Regions from separate parts of the Streptomyces sp. NPDC006197 genome, predicted to be linked through region 1. Evidence: riboswitches for the same ligand, from Rfam matches in the RefSeq annotation. Region 1 holds a riboswitch; each other region holds the start of a gene.

The links. Region 1 has a riboswitch for cyclic di-AMP ahead of ABZ318_RS05180 (C40 family peptidase). Riboswitches for the same ligand answer to the same signal wherever they lie in the genome.
Positions count from the first base shown of each region.
Region 2: linked by a shared signal. The riboswitch ahead of ABZ318_RS03390 (M23 family metallopeptidase) and the one ahead of ABZ318_RS05180 (C40 family peptidase) in region 1 are both predicted to bind cyclic di-AMP.
Region 3: linked by a shared signal. The riboswitch ahead of ABZ318_RS09540 (transglycosylase family protein) and the one ahead of ABZ318_RS05180 (C40 family peptidase) in region 1 are both predicted to bind cyclic di-AMP.
Region 4: linked by a shared signal. The riboswitch ahead of ABZ318_RS21090 (M23 family metallopeptidase) and the one ahead of ABZ318_RS05180 (C40 family peptidase) in region 1 are both predicted to bind cyclic di-AMP.

Region 1 covers NZ_JBEXSZ010000010.1:64,660-68,384, forward strand. The annotation lists gene ABZ318_RS05170 (ATP-dependent Clp protease proteolytic subunit) at 48-665, shown strand; gene ABZ318_RS05175 (hypothetical protein) at 673-978, shown strand; cyclic di-AMP (ydaO/yuaA leader) riboswitch at 1,379-1,500, shown strand; gene ABZ318_RS05180 (C40 family peptidase) at 1,504-1,980, shown strand; gene ABZ318_RS05185 (ATP-binding protein) at 2,123-2,560, opposite strand; gene ABZ318_RS05190 (8-amino-7-oxononanoate synthase) at 2,731-3,725, opposite strand, start outside.
Region 2 covers NZ_JBEXSZ010000007.1:749-4,473, reverse strand. The annotation lists partial or broken gene ABZ318_RS03395 (serine/threonine-protein kinase) at 1-514, shown strand, start outside; gene ABZ318_RS03390 (M23 family metallopeptidase) at 602-1,699, opposite strand; cyclic di-AMP (ydaO/yuaA leader) riboswitch at 1,711-1,875, opposite strand; gene ABZ318_RS03385 (PP2C family protein-serine/threonine phosphatase) at 2,088-3,299, opposite strand; gene ABZ318_RS03380 (hypothetical protein) at 3,409-3,564, opposite strand; gene ABZ318_RS03375 (MerR family transcriptional regulator) at 3,586-3,725, opposite strand, start outside.
Region 3 covers NZ_JBEXSZ010000021.1:48,984-52,708, forward strand. The annotation lists gene ABZ318_RS09530 (septum formation initiator family protein) at 1-47, opposite strand, end outside; gene eno (phosphopyruvate hydratase) at 138-1,424, opposite strand; gene ABZ318_RS09540 (transglycosylase family protein) at 1,743-2,468, opposite strand; cyclic di-AMP (ydaO/yuaA leader) riboswitch at 2,472-2,645, opposite strand; gene ABZ318_RS09545 (transglycosylase family protein) at 2,904-3,725, opposite strand, start outside.
Region 4 covers NZ_JBEXSZ010000065.1:39,421-43,145, reverse strand. The annotation lists gene ABZ318_RS21095 (GntR family transcriptional regulator) at 102-785, opposite strand; gene ABZ318_RS21090 (M23 family metallopeptidase) at 974-1,744, opposite strand; cyclic di-AMP (ydaO/yuaA leader) riboswitch at 1,757-1,922, opposite strand; gene ABZ318_RS21085 (pitrilysin family protein) at 2,123-3,520, opposite strand; gene ABZ318_RS21080 (pitrilysin family protein) at 3,517-3,725, opposite strand, start outside.

The DNA of each region.
Region 1 (3,725 bases):
CCTGTACGTCCTGTACATTTTTTACAGACAGCTGGAGGTGCTCAGCCATGGACGCCCGCCATGTCCTGCCCGAGTTCACGGAGCGGACGAGCTTCGGAACCCGGACCCTCGACCCGTACTCGAAGCTCCTCGAATCCCGGATCGTCTTCCTCGGCACGCCGATCGACGAGACCTCGGCCAACGACGTCATCGCCCAGTTCCTGCACCTCGAATACGCGGCCCCGGATCAGGACATCGCGCTCTACATCAACTCCCCCGGCGGCTCGATCAGCGCCATGACCGCCATCCACGACACGATGCGGACGCTCGCCTGCGACGTGGAGACCACCTGCCTGGGGCAGGCCGTGGCCACCGCCGCCGTCCTGCTCGCCGCCGGCACCCCCGGCAAGCGGCACGTCCTCCCCGGCGCCCGGATCACCCTCCGGCAGCCGGCCATGGACGAGCCCCTCCAGGGACAGCCGAGCGACCTCGACATCCACGCCCGCGAGCTGCTCCGGCTGCGCGCCCTGACGGCCGGGATGCTCACCGAGTACACCGGGCAGAGCCGGGACCGGATCGACGCCGACCTGGACCGCCTCACCGTCCTGGACGCACCCGCGGCCGTCGCGTACGGGCTGGTGGACCACGTGATCACGAGCCGGCGCGACGCCGGCGCGGCGCGGTGAGCCGGCCGTGGTGCCCGAGCTGCCTCCGCTGCCCGCACTGACGCGGGCCGAGGGCGAGTTGATCGACGCGTACCTCGAAGTCGTCGACCTCCTGGGGAAGATCAACCCATCCAGGGGTACGCATACCTATGGGGCACTACGGGCGGCACAAGCGCTGGTGGGGCGCGCGGAGGCGCTGCGCGAGGCTCTGACGGTCATGCATATGCGGGGCGAGAGCGAGGTGCACGCGGACACCCTGGCGCGCGCCCTGCGGGTGTTGGACGGCGAGCGTCGCGCCGACCGCGTCACCGTCCCCCGCGCACGGGCGAGTTGACATTCCGGCATGTCGTGTCGAGGTCCGTACGGCCGACAAGCAGCGCAGGATCGCTCCCTCGTTCGGCGTAGTCGACGAGTCGACATATGTGCGGGGTGAGTTGCGCAACAGGTGTACGCATCTGGCGGAATGGGGCGTTCCACCGCTGGTGCGGGGCTCGTGGGCCAAACCTCCGAGGATCACGAAAGCAACCTGTCCACCCGAATGGATCAGTCGTGAGGAGCCTCACATATGGCCGTTTCAACTCGGATTTCGACCTGGGTGTAGGTCAAGATCCCTGTCGACGACAAGCCCCCGCCATCCGAGGCGGGGCGGTCCGGGCGGACGCCGAGTCCTGCCGCCGTCCCGGACGTCTGGTCGACAGGAGTGGATCGGCAGGAGTGGAGGACCCGAGCAGTACGGGACGTACGCGCTGTTTCCGCAGCGGGGCCGTCCCTTGGGGTGAAGCCGCAGCCGCGGCCGGGCATCTTCGCCAGCCCGAACCCGACAGGTCATCCTTCGCAGGCGGCTGACGAAGGGTTGCGCATGACTGCGCAGATGCACGTCCCGTCCCTGCTGTCCCGGGCCGGAGCCGTCTCGGCTCTCACCCTCGCCGCCGTCGGCGGCACGATGCTCGCACCCGGTGCGGCACCCGAGGCCCAGGCAGTGACCACCTACGCGAACAAGGCACTGAGCGTCGCCGCGTCCAAGAAGGGAGCCCCCTATCGGTACGGGAGCGCCGGACCCTCCCGGTTCGACTGCTCCGGTCTGACGCTCTACGCGTACAAGAAGGCGGGCAAGTCGCTGCCTCGCACCGCGCAGCAGCAGTACAACAAGACCCGGCACATCTCCGCGTCCAGCAGACAGAAGGGGGACCTGGTCTTCTTCCACTCCGGCGGGAGGGTCTACCACGTGGGCATCTACGCCGGCAGCGGGAAGATCTGGCACTCACCCAAGACGGGATCCTGGGTGAAGCTCGACAAGATCTGGTCGTCGAAGGTCTACTACGGCCGCGTCCGATGACGACGCCCGCCGGGCACTGACCCGGTCTCGGGCCTCGGGGGCCTGTGACCCCGCCCCGGGGGTGCGGTGGCGCCGCCGCACCCCTGCGCCGGGGAACAACCCCTAGGGGGCGTCTTGCCGACCCTGATCCGCCGGACAGGCCCTAGACGTACGAAGCGGCCGCCTGGGTCCACGGGAGCGTGATCCAGACGGTCTTGCCGCCCTCCTCGGTCGGAGTGACCGAGAGACGGCCGCCCGCCTCCGCCGCCAGGGAGCGGATGATGACCATGCCCCGGCCGTTGTCCTGCTGGACCGCCGCCGGAAGACGGCGCGGCCAGCGCGGATGGCTGTCGGTGACGCCGATGTGGAGGCGCTCCTCGCGCTCCAGGCGGACGTCGACCGTGAAGGTGGGCGACTGCCCGAAGGTGTGCAGGACGGCGTTGGTGGCCAGTTCCGAGACCATCAGGCGGATCGCGTCCGCCAGGTCGTCGGCACCGTCGAGGCCCCATCCGTCGAGGACCTCCGCGACGTACCGCCGGGCGGTGGGGACCGACGCGGGGTTGCTCGGCAGCGTGACGGATGCTTCCTGGTGGTCTGCCATGGCGACGCTGTCCCTTTCCCGCCGGGGCTTCGGCCCCGGATCGCGCTACGCGTCAGGGTCCCACCGATCGTGCCGCCCCGGCAGGCGTTCCACCAAGATATGTCCCCATCTGTCGCCCGAAGCGGTGAACTCTGCTGCCGGGGAACGTCCTTGGACCTCCCGACGGGTCGTCAGAACGCCGGGGCGGTCCGCAGGATCGTCTCCACCGCGCGCCCGATCTCCGCGTCCGTCAGATCGGCCCGGGCCGTGAGGCGCAGCCGCGAGATGCCGTCGGGGACGGACGGGGGCCGGAAACAACCGACGGCGAGGCCCTGTTCGCGGCAGTCCGCCGCCCAGCGCAGCGCCGCCTCCGGGGAGGGCGCGTGGACCGAGACGACGGCCGCGTCGGGCCGGGCGGAGGTGAGCCCGGCCTCCGTGAGCAGCCGGTGCAGCGCCCCGGCGACGGCGCGGGCCCGCTCGGCGAGGCCCGGTTCGGCCGCGATCAGGCGCAGGCTCGCGAGCGCTCCGCCCGCGGCGGCCGGGGCGAGCCCGGTGTCGAAGATGAAGGTGCGGGCCGCGTTCACCAGGTGCTCGATCACCCGGGCCGGGCCGAGGACGGCACCGCCCTGACTGCCCAGGGACTTGGAGAGGGTGAGGGTGGCGACGACGTCCTCGTCGCCCGCGAGCCCGGCCTCGTGCAGGGCGCCCCGGCCGCCGTCGCCGAGGACGCCGAAGCCGTGGGCGTCGTCGACGACCAGTCCGGCGCCGTGCGCGCGACAGGCCTCGGCGAGCCCCGGGAGCGGGGCCTTGTCGCCGTCGACGGAGAAGACGGAGTCGCTGACGACCAGGGCCCGGCGTCCCGGGTGCGCGTCCAGGGTCTTGGCGACGGCCTCGGCGTCGGTGTGGGGGACGACGGCGGTCTCGGCGCGCGCGAGGCGGCAGCCGTCCACGATCGAGGCGTGGTTGGAGGCGTCGGAGACGATCAGGGAGTCCCGGCCGCCGAGCGCGGTGAGCGCGGCGAGGTTCGCGGTGTAGCCGGAGGAGAAGACGAGGGCCGCTTCGAAGCCGCAGAACTCGGCGAGTTCGCGCTCCAGCCGGGTGTGCAGCCGGGTGGTGCCGGTGACGAGCCGCGAGCCGGTGGAGCCGGCGCCCCAGCGCCTGGCCGCCTCGGCCGCCGCCTCGGTGA
Region 2 (3,725 bases), on a different contig from region 1:
GCGCGAGGCGCGAGCGGCCGCCCGGGTCCGGCACCCCGGAGTCATCGCCGTCCACGACGTGACCGAGCACGAGGGCCGCCCCGTCATCGTCATGGAACTCGTCGACGGCCCCTCCCTCGACGGCGTCCTCGGCGAACGCGGCACCCTCGACCCCAGGGAGGCCGCGCAGATCGGCGCCGCCGTCCTGGAGGCGCTGGCCGCCGCCCACGACGTGGGCGTGCTCCACCGCGACGTGAAGCCCGGCAACGTGCTCCTCGACCGCGGGGGCCGGGTCGTCCTCACCGACTTCGGCATCGCCACGATGGACGACCCCGGCGACGGCTCCGCCACCCATCTGACCCGCAGCGGAGAGATCGTCGGCTCGCTCGACTACCTGGCGCCCGAGCGCGCCCAGGGGCAGCAGCCGGGGCCCGCCTCGGACGTCTGGGCGCTCGGCGCCACCCTGTACGCGGCCGTCGAGGGCGCCTCCCCGTTCCGCCGCACCTCCACCTGGCAGACCCTGAACGCCATCGTGGTGTCGGAGGTGCCCAGTCGGCGGAGGGAGGTCATGCGTGGATCAACCGCTCCCGCCGCCGGGCCTATTCCGTGCGAGCCCCGGAGGTCAGAGGCTCAGGCCCTTGGAGCGGAGCCAGGACGCCGGGTCGATGCCGTCGCCGCCGGCCGTGTGGACCTCCATGTGGAGGTGGGCGCCGGTGACGTTGCCGGTGGCGCCGACGCGGCCGACGGTCTCGCCGGTGGAGACGGTCTGGCCGGCGCTGACCAGCATGGACGAGAGGTGGCAGTACCAGACCTCGGTGCCGTCCTCCAGCTCCAGGACGATCCGGTAGCCGTAGGAGCCGGACCAGCCCGCCGACTTGACGGTCGCGCCGTGGACCGCCTTGAGCGGGGTGCCCGTGGGCGCGGCGAAGTCGAGGCCGGTGTGGTAGCCGGAGGACCACATCGAGCCGGACTGCATGTAGGTGGCGGTGAGGGTGTACGAGGAGACCGGCAGCGAGTAGCTGGCGGCGAGCTGGGCGAGGCGCTCGGCCTCGGCCTTCGCGGCGGCTTCCGCCTCCGCCTTGGCCTTGGCTTCCGCCTCGGCCTTCGCCTTCGCCTCGGCGGCCGCCTTCTCCGCGGCGGCTTCCTTGGCCACGGCCTCCGCGGCGGCCTTCTCGGCCGCGGCCTTCTCCGCGGCGGCCTTCTCGGCGGCGTCGGCGGAGGCCTGCTGCTGCTCGGCCTGCTGGAGGATGCGGGCGCGCAGGGCCTCGCCCGCGGCGGGGGCGGCGGTCTGCTCGGCCTGTCCGGTCGCCTGGTCGGCCGCGGTGGTGTAGGTGGCGGCGGTGAGCGGGTTCGGGTTGGTGCGGGCCGCGGTGACGGGCGCGTTGTCCTCCTCGGGGAGGAGGTCGCCGACGCCGGGGAGGTCGTGGGCGTCCGGCAGGTCCAGGTCGGGGAGGTCCGGCAGCGATATGGCGACCGGGGGCTTCTCCTGCGCGGTGGCGAGGCCGCCCGCGCCGACGGCCGCGATGACGCCGACGCCGAGGACGGTGGAGGAGCGGGCGAAGTTGGAGCGCTGCTTGACGACCCGGTGCCGACCGCCGGAGCGGCTCTCGGCGCGGAGGGAACTCTCGGTGGGGTTCCACTCGGTGTCGGGGGCGGCGGGGCCCGCACCGCTGCCGAAGGCATCGAAGGGGGCTTCGGGTGCGGGAGTGTTGGACGCCACGGGGGCGCGCTCCTTTCCTTCCTTCTCGCCTACCGGGTTAGCTGACGGGTTCGGAGCAGGAAGGTCTCCTACGGGCTCGACCGCGCGCGTGCGTGGTTCACACGGGTGCGAAGGGGCCCGATTCACCCCAAGTGGTGGTTCCCCGGTTCCTTTTCAGGATTCGGCGCGTGCGCACGGTGCCGCCTCTTGCGACGGCTGGGACGACCGCGCTGCGTTATCGAACGTTAATAGACAGGGGGTCCCGATTCCAAGCCGTCCCCCTTGATCATTCATTGAATTGATGGTGTATCGCCCGAGTTGACCCCCCTTCAGAGAGGTGTGAAGCGGCAAGGGCGAAACCCTCACGATCTGACGTTATGTCAATTGTTATCGCAGTGACACCCTGCGACTACGGCCGGTGACCGGACCCGCCCGGCGGCACCACCGGCATCGTCCGGCGCCGCTCGGGCTGCCCCGTCGCCGGGCGGCTCACCGCGAGCAGCGCCATGTCGTCCGTCGACCCGCCGCCCGTGTGGAGCCGTACGTCGTCCACGAGCGCGTCGAGCAGCTCCTCGGGCCCCGGGAAGATCCGGCCGGCGAGACGCGCCGCCGGATCGTAGAAGACGCCCTGCGCGTTCCGCGCCTCCGAGAGGCCGTCCGTGTAGAAGAGCAGCGTCGCGCCCGGCGGGAACGGCCGCGCCTCCGCCCGGTCCGGCCACGCCGCCAGGTCGCCCATGCCGAGCGGCAGCGCCGCCTCGCCCGGCTCCAGCGTCTCGAGGCGCCCGTCCGCGTGCAGCATCAGCGGCGGCGGGTGCCCCCTGTTGACGACCCGTACGAAACCGCCGAAGGTCCCGCTCCCGTCGGTGCGCGGGATCTCGGCCAGGACGGCCGTGGTGAACCCCTCGAAGGCGTCAAGCCCGTGCCGGCGGGTGCCCTCCCGGGCCAGGGCCCGCTCCAGGCGCTGCGCCACACCCTCCAGGGTCCGCTCCTGCTCGGCCGCCTCCCGGAAGGCCCCGATGACGACGGCGACGGCCTCGACCGCGTCCATCCCCTTGCCCCGGACGTCCCCGACCACGAGCCGCACCCCGTGCGGGGTGTCCTGGACGGCGAACAGGTCGCCGCCGATGAACGCGTCGGCCTGCGCCGCCTCGTACCGCGCCGCGCACTGCAGTCCGCCGATCCGCTCGGCGGGCGTCGGCAGCACCGCCTTCTGCGCGGTCTCGGCGATGACCCGCGCCGAGGCGAGCCGCTCGCCGCTGCGGCGCACGACCCGGTTGATGAGGAGGGCGAGCGCGGAGACGGTGAGGACGGTCAGGGTCTCGGTGAGGGCCGGGACCTCGTCGGCCGTGCCGTTGTAGAGGTGCAGCCCCACGGAGGCGAGGACGGCGGCGATCCCGGTGAGGAGGGTGGTCAGCGTCGAGAAGAAGGGCGCGGCGATCAGCGGGGCGGCGGAGAAGAGCGGCGACGCCGTGTACGCGGGCGGGGTCGCCAGGTCGAAGACGACACCGCCCACGATGACCAGCGAGGGCAGCGCGCGGATGAACCGCCGGGCACCGCCGTACTCGGGGCGGCCCTCGCCGCCCCGCCGCCCTCCGCCCGCCGCTCCTAGGGGGTTCCCCACCTGTGCTCTCCTGCCCGGTCCGACCCGGCCGCGGTCCGCACCGCGCCCTCCCAGGGTGGCCGCCGCCGCCGGGGGCGGCGACTCCCACGGGGCCGAGTGGCGTACGGGGTCAGCCGGCCGCGATCCGCCCGCCCCGGGCGAGGAGCGCCATCGCCGCCGCGCACCCCAGACCCACCGCACACAGCAGCGGCCCCGCGCCCGTCGCGAGCGAGGCGGCGATCAGCGTCGGCAGCGACTGCGCGAAGGCGGGCGCGGTCTCGGCCACCGTTCACTTCGGACGGGTCCCTCAGAGGTTCCGCTCCGCGTAGACCTTCATCGCGTCCCGGACGAGGACCGCGGTGCCCTCGCCGTGCTTGTCGTAGTTCGCGGTGAACCGCGGGTCGTCGACGTACATCTGCCCGAGGCCGATCAGGTACTCCTTGCTCG
Region 3 (3,725 bases), on a different contig from region 1:
CTGATCCGGGTCGCGGTCGAGAACCGGTCCCGGTCCTTCGCGGCCATGTCGTGTCGCCTCCCCTGTTCACGCGTACGTCCCCGCACACGGTACGGGACCGAGTACGGGGACGGACGTAACTACAGCGTCAGGCGAGGTCAGCCCTTGAAGCGCGGGAAGGCGCTGCGGCCGGCGTAGACCGCGGCGTCGTCGAGGATCTCCTCGATGCGCAGCAGCTGGTTGTACTTGGCGACGCGGTCCGAGCGGGCCGGGGCGCCGGTCTTGATCTGACCGCAGTTCACGGCGACGGCGAGGTCGGCGATGGTGACGTCCTCGGTCTCGCCGGAGCGGTGGGACATCATGCACTTGAAGCCGTTGCGCTGGGCGAGCTCGACGGCGTCGAGGGTCTCGGTCAGCGAGCCGATCTGGTTGACCTTGACCAGGAGGGCGTTCGCGGTGCCCTCCTCGATGCCGCGGGCCAGGCGCTCCGGGTTGGTGACGAAGAGGTCGTCGCCGACGATCTGGACCTTGGAGCCCAGCTTGTCGGTGAGGATCTTCCAGCCGTCCCAGTCGTCCTCGAACAGCGGGTCCTCGATGGAGACCATCGGGTACGCGGAGACGAGCTCCTCGTAGTACTCGGTCATCTCGGCGGCCGAGCGGGACTTGCCCTCGAACTCGTACGCGCCGTCCTTGTAGAACTCGGAGGCGGCGACGTCGAGCGCGAGCGCCACGTCGGTGCCCGGGGTGTAGCCGGCCTCCTTGATGGCCTCGACGATGAGGTCGAGGGCGGCGCGGTTCGACTCCAGGTTCGGGGCGAAGCCGCCCTCGTCGCCGAGGCCGGTGGAGAGGCCCTTGCGCTTCAGGACGCTCTTGAGGGTGTGGTAGATCTCCGCACCCCAGCGGAGGGCCTCGGAGAAGGACTCCGCGCCGATCGGGGCGATCATGAACTCCTGGATGTCCACGTTGGAGTCCGCGTGCGAACCGCCGTTGAGGATGTTCATCATCGGAACGGGCAGCAGGTGCGCGTTCGGGCCGCCCAGGTAGCGGAAGAGCGGGAGGTCGCTGGCCTCGGAGGCGGCGTGCGCGACGGCGAGGGAGACGCCGAGGATGGCGTTGGCGCCGAGCGAGCCCTTGTTCTCGGTCGCGTCCAGGTCGAACATGGCCTGGTCGATCAGGCGCTGCTCGGTGGCGTCGTAGCCGACGAGCTCCGGGCCGATCTGCTCGATGACGGCGAGGACGGCCTTCTCGACACCCTTGCCCTGGTAACGGTTGGGGTCACCGTCGCGGAGCTCGATGGCCTCGAAGGCACCGGTGGAGGCACCGGACGGAACGGCAGCACGGCCGGTGCTGCCGTCGTCGAGGCCGACCTCGACCTCGACCGTGGGGTTGCCTCGGGAGTCCAGGATTTCCCGGGCTACGACGACGTCGATGGACGGCACGAGCATCTCCTTCTGGGATGTGACGCTGGATGTGACGCAAGGTCGGTGCAGGGTCGCTTGGCCTTGCGACAAGAGCCTAACCGGCTCGGGGGCTCCGGCCAGCCGGGCGCCCGCCCGCTGGGACGAAAAAGGACCCAAGGGCACGCATCCCGGGACGAAGGACCCCGGATCTACTGGACAGTAACCGCTGAAACCGCCACGTTCCCCGGAAACGGGGAACCCCGGTCCGGCGCGCACGGGGGAAGGGCACGCCGGACCGGGGTGGTCACCGCGGGAGGGTCGTCGGGGCCGCGTGAGCCGCCGGACTCACGCGAGCCGCCGGACTCACTTCAGGTGGAGCTGCTGGCCCGGGTAGATGAGGTCGGCGTTCTCGACGACGTCCTTGTTCAGCTCGAAGAGCTTGGCCCAGCCGCCCTTGACGCCGTGCGCCTGGGCGATCTTGCTGAGGGTGTCGCCGGTGACGACCTTGTACTCGCCGTCGCCCTTCTTGACCTTCTCGCCGGTCGGGGTGGTGACGGTCTTGGGGGCCTTGCGCTGCTCGCTGCGGGTGGTCGGCTGCTCGGCGCGACGCTCCTGCTGCTTCGGGGCGGCCTGCTGCTTCGGGGCGGCCTGCTGCGGGGCGGCCTGCTGGGGCTCGCTCTGCTGCGGGGCGCTCTCGGCGGCGCCGCCGTCGTAGGAGGCACCGGAGAGGCCGACGCCGCAGCTCGGCCACGCGCCCTTGCCCTGGCCCGCGAGGACCTTCTCGGCGACGGCGATCTGCTGGGACTTCGACGCCAGGTCGGCGCGCGGGGCGTAGGCGGTGCCACCGAAGGCGGCCCAGGTGGAGTTGGTGAACTGCAGGCCGCCGTAGAAGCCGTTGCCGGTGTTGATGGCCCAGTTGCCGCCGGACTCGCACTGGGCGACGGTGTCCCACTCGGCGGAGGTGGCGGCCGAGGCGGTGCCCGCGGTCATCAGCGGGGCGGCGACGGCGATGCCGGTGACGCCGACGAGCGCGGCGACCTGGGTGGCCTTGGAGGGACGACGGTGTTTGCCCTTGGCGGAAAACAGCATGGGGATTCTCCTCACCGACGCCTGTGAGGTGAGCTGTCGGGTTCGGGCCGGAAAGTTGCCCGGCCGCGTGTCCTTGCACGCGGCTTCACCCCAAGCCGGTCGTCGGCCGTCTGTCTCAACGGCCGGGACCGGCACTTACCTTGGGTCCCCCACTCCTGCCTTCGGCGCTTGCGCGACGACTGTTCCCATCGGCCGACGGCAGGATTCGGCGTTTCGGTCGACGGGGCCCGCGGTGGCGAGCGGTGACGACCGTAGACACAGACCCGCCGGAAGTTCAAAGAGGCTCATCGGGGAAAAATCGCCCTTGTCCACCCTCCGGCGGGCGGTGTTTGCGCAGGTGAGAGGTGACGGAAGCAAAGTTTGCGGACGCGACACGCCAGTTGGGGCGAAGAGACCCATGTCTCACTTGCCCAGAACCGGACATAAGCCCGCGAACTAACCGGCTGCCGTTGTCGAACCCACCGTCAGGTCAAGGCTCTGACCAGGGAGGATGAGGTTCGGATCGGTGCCCACCGTCTGCCGGTTGGCGTCGTAGAGGGCGGTCCAGCCTCCGGGGAGTTCGTTCTCCTGCGCAATGCCGGACAGGCTGTCACCCGGACGCACGGTGTATTCGCCCGTAGTGTCCTGACTGTCCGTTGCGCCCGAATCCTTCGCCTCGTCAGTCGCGGGCGTGGCGTCGACCTTTTCTCCCGCCTTGTCCGCACTCGAAGCGTGTCGACCCGATTCGGGCGAGCTGTCCGTCTCGCCGGATTCCTCCGGAGCGGCCTCGCCCCGGTGCTTGCCGGTGCCGGGCGTGGCCGACGGTGCGTCAGTCTCCGGCGTGCCGGACGAATCCGGTGTACCGGGCGTAACGGACGCGTCGGGGGTGCCCGGAGTCGTCGGCGCGGCGGGCGCGGTGGACGTGGCCGGCGCGGTCGGCGTGGCGGAGGTCGCCGGAGCGGTCGGCGTGGTCGGCGCCGTGGGGGTCGCGGAGGTGGCGGACCGGTCCGTCGTCCCGGTGGTCCCCGTGGGGGCCGTCGGCGTCCCGGCGGTGCGGCCGGACTCGGGAAGGGGGCCGGTGGGCGCCGTCGGGACGACGGTCGGGCCGGGGTTCACGCCGGTGGCCCTGCCGTCGTTGGTCAGACCGGCGATCGGCGCGCAGGTGGCCCACTCGGTGCTGCCCTTGGCGAGCGCCTTCTCGGCCACCGCGATCTGCTGGGCGCGGCTGGCCAGGTCGGGGCTGGGCGCGTAGGCGAGGCCGCCGTTGCGCTCCCAGCT
Region 4 (3,725 bases), on a different contig from region 1:
CCATTCGCTTTCCCTGACCCTGTTCCCGACAGAGAAAGACACGTTTCCGGGCAGCACGAAAACCCGGCCCGAATGCCTTTTGTCTTTATACGGCGCGCGTGTTAATTCCGGGCACTCGTCGTGTTGACGGGATGTTGCGGGACCCTCACACGGCCGCGCCCCGGATTCTTCAGCCGGTGCAGCGGCAGTGAGCGCTCCGCGTGCAGCGCGGTCAGCGCCCGCGCCCGCTCGGCGTCGCCGCGCGCCACTGCGTCCACGATCGCGCCGTGCTCCGCCCAGGCCTCCACCGGCTGGACGGGCTGCTCCACGACGTGCGTCCAGGCGATCTTGTGCCGCAGCTGGGTGAGCAGCGCCGTGAGGGCCGGGCTCCCGGAGGCCTGCGCCAGGGTCTCGTGGAACCAGCCTCCGAGCGAGCGCAGGTCCTCGCCCTGGCCGCGCCTGGCCCGCTCCTGCCCCAGCCTGACCAGGCCGCGCAGCACCTTGAGGTGCGCCTCGGTGCGCCGCTGCGCGGCCCGGGCGGCGCCCAGCGGTTCGAGCAGCGCCCGCATGTCGAGGAGATCGGCGGCCTCCTGCTCGGTCGGCTCCGCGACCTGGGCGCCCGCGTGACGGCGGGTGACGACGAAGCCCTCGGACTCCAGGGTGCGCAGCGCCTCGCGGACCGGGACCCGGGAGACCCCGTACCGGCGGGCGAGTTGCTCCTCGGTCAGCCGAGCACCCCACTCGAACACGCCGGAGACGATGTCGTCCCGGATCGCCGTGCATACCGAATGCGCGGGAATGCGCATGTCCGACCTCCGCCTTGGTGCGCGCGAGACAATTCGAGCGGCGCCTGTTCTGCGCCGATCTTCGACTCTATTGCAGCACGCCGGAATTTCCGATGCCCCGACGGAATCCATGGCCGTCTTCCGGTCAGCGAAAAGCCCCGGCTCAGTACGAGCCGGGGCTTTTGCGACGCGGTGCGCGGCGGGCGGGATCAGACGTTGACGCCGCGGGCGCGGAGGTACGCGATCGGGTTGATGTCCGAGCCGTACTCGGGGCTCGTGCGCGCCTCGAAGTGGAGGTGCGGCCCGGTGGAGTTGCCGGTCGAGCCCGAGATGCCTATCTGCTGGCCCGGCTCGACGGTCTGGCCGACGTAGACCCCGATGGAGGAGAGGTGCCCGTACTGGGTGTACGTGCCGTCGTTCATCCGGATGACGATGTTGTTGCCGTACGCGCCGCCCCAGCCGGCCTCGACGACGGTGCCGGAGCCGACGGAGACGACCCGGGTGCCGTAGGCGGCGTGGAAGTCGACGCCGGAGTGGCTGCCGGAGGACCAGAGCGAGCCGCCGGTCTTGTAGCCGGTGGAGACGTACGAGCCGGCGACGGGAAGCTGGAAGGAGGCCAGGCGGCGGCGCTCGGCCTCGCGGGCGGCGCGCTCGCGCTCCAGGCGGATCTCCTTGGCGCGGGCCTCGGCCTTGCGCTTCGCCTCGGCCTGGACCTTCGCCTTGGCGATGGCCTCGTCGGCCTCCTGCTCCTGGGCGGCGGCCTGGGCGTTGATCCGGTCGACGAGGGAGTCCTCGGTGATCACCTGGGTGAGACCGGTGTCCTCGACGGAGCGGTGGTCCGTGTCGGCGGCGAGCGCCGGGGAGGCGAGGGTTCCGATGACGCCGGTGGTGGCGAGCGTCGCGGCGCCGGCGATGCCCGCGCTGCGGCGCGCCATCCGGCTCGGAGCACGATGCTTCCCGGTGGCACGGGTGAACGCCATGTAAGGGCTGATCCTTTCCTTCCTTCTCGCCTACCGGGTTAGCTGACGGGTTCGGAGCAGGAAGGTCTCCTACGAGCCCCTCCGTACGAGACGAAGGCGCCCGATTCACCCCAGGGACTGCGTGCGGGTCCCCGGCTCCCCAGGCTCGCGCCTGACGGGGACTCGGCGATGACTGTCCGATGCCGCGGTTGCGGCACGTGCAACTGACGAACAGCCGCCCCGACGCTATGCGGATCGTCTTTCAATCACCAACCGGACACGACTTTTGTAAGACATGCCACAGGGCAAACGATCACCCTTGATCCCAATACGGACAAAGCGGAGGACCCCGACGAACTATGCCGTCGGGGCCCTCCCGTTGTCGCCTCGGAGCCGGAATCAGCCCGTCACGACGGTCACTTCACCGATGCCGAGCGCACGCACCGGCTCCGCGATCTGCGCCGCGTCACCGACGAGCACGGTGACGAGCCGGTCCACCGGGAAGGCGCTGACCACGGCGGCCGTCGCCTCGACGGTGCCGGTCTCGGCCAGGCGCGCGTACAACTGGGCCTGGAAGTCGTCCGGGAGGTGCTGCTCGACCTGGTCGGCGAGCGTCCCGGCGACCGAGGCGGCCGTCTCGTACTTGAGGGGCGCCACCCCGACGAGGTTCTGCACGGCGGTCTCGCGCTCCGCGTCGGTGAGGCCCTCGGCGGCGAGGGTGCGCAGCACCTTCCACAGGTCCTCGAGAGCCGGGCCCGTGTTGGGGGTGTCGACGGATCCGCTGATGGCGAGCATCGCGGCGCCGTTCCCCTCGGCGTCCGAGCGGAGCACCTGGCCGAAGGCCCGCACGCCGTACGTGTAGCCCTTCTCCTCGCGCAGGACCCGGTCCAGACGGGAGGTCAGGGTGCCGCCGAGGCAGTACGTGCCGAGGACCTGGGCCGCCCAGACGCGGTCGTGCCGGTCGGGGCCGATCCGGCCGATCAGCAGCTGCGTCTGGACGGCGCCGGGGCGGTCCACGATGACGACCCGTCCGGTGTCGTCGGCGGTGATCGGCGGCATCGGGAGGGGCTCGGCCGGCTCACCGGTCCAGGCGCCCAGCGTCTCGGCGAGGACCTTGTCGAGGTCGACCCCGGTCAGGTCGCCGACGACCACCGCGGTGGCCGTGCCCGGCCGGACGTATGCGTCGAAGAAGGCGCGGACGGCGGCGGCGTCGATCGCGGCGACGGTCTCCTCGGTGCCCTGGCGCGGCCGGGACATCCGGGACTCCGCCGGGAACAGCTCCTTGGAGAGCTGCTTGGCCGCGCGGCGCGCCGGGTTGGCCGTCTCGTGCGGGATCTCGTCGAGACGGTTGCGCACCAGGCGCTCGATCTCGGTCTCCAGGAACGCCGGGGCGATCAGGGCCTCGGCGAGCAGGCCGAGCGCCTTGGGCAGCCGGGAGACCGGGACCTCCAGGGAGACCCGTACGCCCGGGTGGTCGGCGTGCGCGTCGAGCGTGGCGCCGCAGCGCTCCAGCTCGGCCGCGAACTCCTCGGCGCTGTGCTGGTCGGTGCCCTCGGAGAGCGCGCGGGCCATGATGGTGGCGACACCGTCGAGACCGGCGGGCTCGGCGTCCAGCGGGGCCGGCAGGAAGATCTCCACGGCGACGACCTGCTGGCCGGGGCGGTGGCTGGTGAGCACGGTCAGACCGTTGTCCAGCTTCCCGCGGTCCGGGGCCGGGAAGGCCCACGGCCTGGCTGCGCCCGGCCGGGGCTGCGGATGGAAGTCCATGCTGGTCAAAGACACGGCAGCGTCGGTCACTGGTCCGCTCCCTCTTCCTCGTCGCCGTCGGCGTTCTCGCTCTGCTCGGTCGCCAGGGGCTCGTAGACGAGCACCGCGCGGTTGTCGGGACGCAGCTTGGCCGCGGCGACCGCCCGCACCTCCTCGGCGGTGACGGCCAGGACGCGGTCGACGGCGGTCAGGGCGAGCTGCGGGTCGCCGAACAGCACGGCGAACCGGCACAGTT